2 regions of the Clostridium lapidicellarium genome follow, and region 2 is predicted to be linked to the other one. Evidence: riboswitches for the same ligand, from Rfam matches in the RefSeq annotation. Region 2 holds a riboswitch; the other holds the start of a gene.

Region 1 (3,218 bases), on a different contig from region 2:
ATGTCACACAGATGTTGTAGTGGTGGTAGAAGCGGAAGCAGTGCAATAATAATAATAATTATATTATTGTTATTATGTGGTGGATGTGGAAGAGGAATATGCTAAGTAGTAAGTAGAAGGGAGACGATTTTCGTTTCCCTTTTTTTACTTCAAAGAAGCAGGTCTTCCAGAGAGTCTATATCTTTTATAAATATGAGGTTTTTGTTAAAATCTATTAGATTGTCTTTTTTCATGTTTATGAGCTCTCTTGAAAGAGACGGCCTTGGAATTCCCAGCTGATCCGCCATTTCCTTTCTGGTACAGTTTAAATATATTTTTAAATTTTTCTGCTGATGGTATTCTTCCAATATGTAAGAAGAAATTTTCTGACGTATGGTTTCATAGGATATATTTTTGAGCTTTTTATTCAACATGAGTATTTTATCGGATAAAAGAGACATAAAGTTTTTTAAAAACATGGGGAAAATATTACATAGTTTTAATATGTCTTCTTTGGATATAAACATTACAGAAGTACTGCTCGATGCAGTTATAGTGGCCGGATAGGTATTTCTGTTGGAGAATATTATAACTTCCCCGAATATATCGCTTTCCCTTAAGATACCTAAAGTTATGACTTTCCCCGAAGAAAATGTCTTCTGTACCTCTACATTTCCGTCTATGACTATTCCTATTTTTGAACAATCCGATTCTTCAATTGCTATTACCTCTCCCTTTGAATATTTTCTGGGAGTATATTCTATCTTTGCAAGCAATTTTTCAATATCGTTTTCTGAAAAGTTTTTCATCAATATGCAGTTGCTCAATACGTCATATATATTTTTCATATTTTCCTCCGCTTTGATATATAAAAATATTATTTTACAGTAACATAGGATACGGATTGTATGATTTTATTTTATTATAATATAGGCATAAAAACAAGGGAGGAATTTATGATGAAGAGAAAGATCGTCAATATAGATAGAGAAAAATGTGATGGATGCGGTTTGTGTGTAAATGCCTGTCATGAAGGTGCCATAGAATTGGTGGGTGGTAAAGCACGGCTTAAAGGTGATGAATACTGTGATGGCCTTGGAGACTGCCTTCCGGAGTGTCCTAGAGGTGCAATAGATATAATTGAGAGGGAAAGCAGAAATTATAAAGGAAATGTATCGGAACTCGGACAATGGCCGGTTCAGCTGAAGCTTGTAAATCCCAGGGCTCCCTATTTGAAAAATGCAGAACTTTTAATAGCGGCAGATTGTACGTCTTATGCTTATGGAAATTTCCACAGAGATTTTATAAAGGGTCATATTGTTTTAATAGGATGTCCAAAGCTGGATGATATAGATTATTATGAGGAGAAGTTTACCGATATCATAAAAAACAATAATTTGAAAAGCATAACTGTAGTGAGGATGGAGGTACCCTGCTGTGGCGGAATTGTAAATGCGGTTAAAAATTCAATGCTGAATTCTGGAATGATGGTTCCCTATAGGGAAGTTGTAATATCTATTGAAGGAAATATTATAGAAGATAAAAATTAATATGATAATTTTATGGGATGTATCAAAAAATGAAATATGGAATGTCGTTGAGAAATGTGGAAAAGTGTTCTGATGTAATATATAATAAAAGTAGAAAAGTTAATATTATAAATTTTGGATGAATTTTTCGGGAGATTAAGTGGAAAATTAATTTTGAAAACCACTTAGCTGCAGACTTTTGTTCTACAGCATCCTTGAATGGATAGCCGAAGGGGTAAGTGTTATTTCTCTTAGATAATATGAATCTCTCAGGTCAAAGGACCGAAAAAGGACAAAACTCTGGAAAGTTTTTGTCACCGAAGGAGTAAATCTCTCAGGTAAAAAGGACAGGGTAAAAGAGAATTCTTTTATCGTGTCCTTATTTTATGTTTAACAGGAAAAATTTGAAAGGAAAAAATGATATGGTAGAACCCATAATGGTAATTACTAATAATCCAACATGCAGGGAAAAGCTGTCAGACAGATATGAAATTGATTTCATAGACGGCAGTGCCATGGATGTATTAAAAAAAGCTAGAGATTACATACATAAAAATCACAGGCTGCTTACTCATCCACTTGTAAGTGGTGTGAAGCCCAATGAGGTCCCGTATAGGACTGTCATAATATCTAAAACAACTGAGAATACTGTAGATGTGGAGTCTTTAAATTATATAGAGATGGGAATTCATACTACTCAAAAATTTTTAAGGGATTATGGTGTTTCACATTGGAGTAAAAAAGTGCTGGATGACTTTTCAGTAGTAGATTATGATTTGATCAGATATAATCTTTGATAATTTATGTGTGAGCAGGGACATGAATATAAAGAACTGTTTATATTTTAACAATATTAGGAGGTATGAGTATGGAACATTTATACGATTGTATAATAATTGGCGGAGGGCCAGCTGGTCTGTCGGCAGGTCTCTATGCAGCAAGATCCAAGATGGATACTTTGTTGATAGAGAGGGCGAAATATGGTGGGCAGATAACTACCACGGATGAACTTGATAATTATCCGGGTTCCATTGAAAATTGTACGGGAGCCAGTTTAAGCGAGAGAATGAAAAAGCAGGCTTTGGACTTTGGAGTGAAGTTTGCAAAAGATGAGATAGTAGATTTGGATATTGATGGTGCAATCAAGGTATTGAAGAGCAAGAAGGAAACCTATAGGGCCAGGACAATAATAATTGCCACAGGTGCAAATCCAAGACTTTCAGGCTTCAATAATGAAAGGAAATTGAGAGGAAGAGGAATTTCCTACTGTGCAACTTGCGACGCCGATTTCTTTACAGACCTGGATGTAGCGGTAGTAGGCGGTGGAGATTCAGCTATCACCGAAGCAATTTATCTTACAAAATTTGCTAGCAGTGTTACGGTTATACACAGGAGAGATGCCTTGAGGGCAACAAAATCACTGCAGGAAAGGGCCTTTAACAATCCCAAAATAAAGTTTATATGGAATTCTATTGTAGTAGGGGCTGTAGGGGACGAAATACTCGAGGGATTGATCTTAAAGAATAAAATTACAGGTGAAAACAGGAAGTTGAAGGTAGATGGATGTTTTGTGTTTGTGGGATATGAGCCCATATCACAGCTTTTCAAGGGAAAGTTAACTATGGATGATAGAAACTATATAATAACGGATGAAGATATGAAAACAAACATTTCCGGAGTATTTGCCGCAGGCGATGTGAGGGAAAAATC
Region 2 (3,218 bases):
TTTACATATTCAGGATTATCCACAAGTCCCTCATTTACTTTAATCACCCTGCCCGATACAGGCATATACAGATCTGAAGCTGCTTTTACAGATTCCACCGCTCCAAAGACTTCACCCTTCTCAAATTCTGAATCCACCTCGGGCAAATCAACAAATACAATATCGCCTAAAGAATCCTGGGCAAAATCAGTTATGCCCACATAAGCTTTATTCCCATCATCTGCCTTTATCCATTCGTGATCCTTCGTATAAAATGCTCCCTCTAAAGTTTTCATCTACAACTTCCTCCCCATCATTTTTTATAATTTTTTTTATAAAATCTTTTATTTACAACTTCCGCTTTAAGAAACCTGCCTCTTATTTTTACAAAAATCTCAGTTCCAAGTCTGGAATAACTCGAGTTTACAAGAGCAAGTCCCAAATTCTTCTTTAGTGACGGGGATCTGTATCCCGTAGTCACTTCACCTATCTTCCTATCTTCTTTAAAGACCTCATATCCCTTTCTTGGAATACCCCTGTCTATCATTTCAAATCCAATTATCTTCCTTTTAAGCCCCTCTTTTTTCTGCTTTAAAAGGGAAATCTTCCCTATGAAATCTTTTTTGTCCAGTTTTACAAAAAATCCCAGTCCGGCTTCAAGAGGAGTAATGAATTCAGAAAGTTCATTGCCATAGAGAGGGAGATTCACTTCAAACCTCAGTGTATCTCTTGCACCTAGTCCCACTGGTTTTATGCCCTCTTTCCTTCCGGCTTCAAGTATATTGTTCCACAGATATTCTGCATTTTCAGTACTGGAATAAATTTCAAACCCATCTTCTCCCGTATATCCTGTTCTGGATATCATGCATTTTCTCCCGCAGACCGATACATCCCTCCTGCAAAAGAAAAACTTAATTTCCTCCAAATTCACATCGGTGAGTTTTTGAAGTATGTTTTGGGCTTCAGGTCCCTGAAGTGCCAGCTGTATAATGGAAGAAGATATATTTGCAATTTTCACATCAAAACCATCACAATTTTCAAGCATCCAGTTGATATCCTTTTCAATGTTTGCAGCATTTATGACCAAGAAGAAATGTCCTCCATCAAATCTGTATACTATAATATCATCTACAACTCCGCCATTTTGATAACACATGGGGCTGTACATCACCTGATTGTCCTCAAGCACAGATGCATCATTTGTAATCAAATTCTGTACAAATTTCAGGGCATCTTTTCCCCTTATATCAGCTTCACCCATATGCGAAACATCAAATAAACCAGCTTTTTCCCTGACCGCATTGTGTTCGGGTATTATGCCCTCAAATTGTACCGGCATAGACCATCCTGCAAAATCTATCATCTTTGCACCATATTTTTTATAGGAATCAAACAGTGCAGTTTTCTTTAATTTCTCCACAGCAAACCCTCCTGATCATATTTTTAGATAGCAAAAAAGACATGAAAACAAACTGTTCACATGTCCCTGTTCATTTACCTGAGAGTTTCGATGCAAAACATCTTTCACCTTCGGTACTGCTTTAAAATGCAGATTTTCCAGAGCTTTGTCCCATGACGTTATATTATACCTGAAAGTTTCTGATATAGTTGTGAAAATATATCATTGCTCCTTCGGTTAACATACGTTGTTATCTCACGCCACAATCATCCAAACCAACTTTTATACTACTACATTAATAATACATCCTAAAGCAAATTATTTCAATAAAATATTTCCAATTGAGTATATTATTTATAGGTATTCAATATACTGCTGTATATATCCTCCATCAGGGTCAATCCGCCGCTGTATCCGACGTAACTCCTGTTCAGCACCAGCCTGTGCAGAACTGGAATAGATATATTTATCCAAAATCCATTCAGCTCAGAAGCTATATCCCTGTCCCAGGAACTTCCCAATATAAGAGGCCTGTAATTTTCAAGGGGATATTTTCTCAGGCTTTCATGAATTTTACCTCCGTCTATTTCAAATATAACCTTTGAAGAAAAAGTATCCGACAGGTGGACAAATTCCTGTTTTATGCCATGTCTATATTTTTCAGGAGTGTCATCCGTTATATACTGCTGTCCCGGGACAATTCCAAGTTCATTCACCAGAAATTTGCTTATTCCCAGCGCATAAAAAGAATCCGTTATATTAAAAAACCTATCTGCCATATCATATCTAAATTCTATGAAAAAGTCCAAGGACCTCTCAATATAATAATAAAATCTCTTTTCCTCCTTTTCTATAAATTCTTCAACTCTTTTCCTGTCCAGTTGTGCAAATTCTGCAACAGTTCTCAAAAATTTGCCGGTTTCCTTTGCCCCTATTGGCAGTATTGGATAGTGCAGGTATGGAGTCCCATACTTCTTTTCCAGATGCTTTGCAATATTCAGCCCCACCCAGGGTGAAAGCACCAGATTAAACTGGGCGTCGGGAATTGTCTTCCACTCATTCACCCCTTTCGACTCCGTACCAAAAAGTATATTTACTTTAAGGCCTATTCCCTGAAGCAGCTTTTTTATTCCCAGCAAATTGCCGGTCCAGAAGGAATCTTGATAGGGAAGCACAGACCAAACATTTACAAGACCTCTCTTCACTTTTACTCTCTTTTCCCCTATAAATTGATCTATGATGGCTTCAACCACCATCTCGTGCCCTTTAAAATTACTCCCCCTGAATCCACCTGTCTCGGCGCAGACTATCGGAATACCCCTATCTCTATATTCACTTACTATTTCTTCCACATCATCCCCTATTATGTCCGCAGTGCACCCTGTCAAAACCACTAACAGATCAGCTTTTAAAACTTTCAAAGCTCCATCTATAACCTGTCTCAATCTTTTTTCTCCCCCAAATACAACTTCCCTTTCAGTTGTATTTGTACAGGGAACAGAGCTCCCGCCTGAATATCCTATACCCTGGTATCCCGAGGCGACACTCAGTCCGTCATAAAGCTTGATTCCGCAGCCAGGACCGGAGTGTATTATTGGAATAGCTTTTTTGATGGCCAATACAGACTGTTCCGCTCCCAATGCACAATAATGCCTGGGCTGCTCAACTATATCAGTCGTTTTTGCCATTACATCCACCTCCTAGAAAAGTACAGGGATCCTGCTTCAACCACCAATCGGTATAGGGAAGCTCACAGTGACAGGCAATATTTTTTACAAATTCTTTAGTGGCAAGAACATCAATTATTTTATTGCCATAATTTATAAGTCCCCCGTATCCA

What was found. A riboswitch is a leader RNA that binds a small molecule or an ion and turns the genes downstream of it on or off. The one in region 2 is predicted to bind glycine.
Region 1: another riboswitch for glycine. It lies ahead of AB8S09_RS09090 (GrdX family protein); the one in region 2 lies ahead of gcvT (glycine cleavage system aminomethyltransferase GcvT).

What each region holds. Positions count from the first base shown of each region.
Region 1 covers NZ_JBGFFE010000011.1:69,325-72,542, forward strand. Annotated here, with positions in the region: gene AB8S09_RS09080 (Crp/Fnr family transcriptional regulator) at 150-827, opposite strand; gene AB8S09_RS09085 (ATP-binding protein) at 939-1,529, shown strand; glycine riboswitch at 1,648-1,803, shown strand; glycine riboswitch at 1,806-1,862, shown strand; gene AB8S09_RS09090 (GrdX family protein) at 1,895-2,305, shown strand; gene trxB (thioredoxin-disulfide reductase) at 2,377-3,218, shown strand, end outside.
Region 2 covers NZ_JBGFFE010000025.1:29,699-32,916, reverse strand. Annotated here, with positions in the region: gene gcvH (glycine cleavage system protein GcvH) at 1-275, opposite strand, end outside; gene gcvT (glycine cleavage system aminomethyltransferase GcvT) at 293-1,399, opposite strand; glycine riboswitch at 1,456-1,550, opposite strand; gene AB8S09_RS13495 (nitrogenase component 1) at 1,729-3,066, opposite strand; gene AB8S09_RS13490 (nitrogenase component 1) at 3,050-3,218, opposite strand, start outside.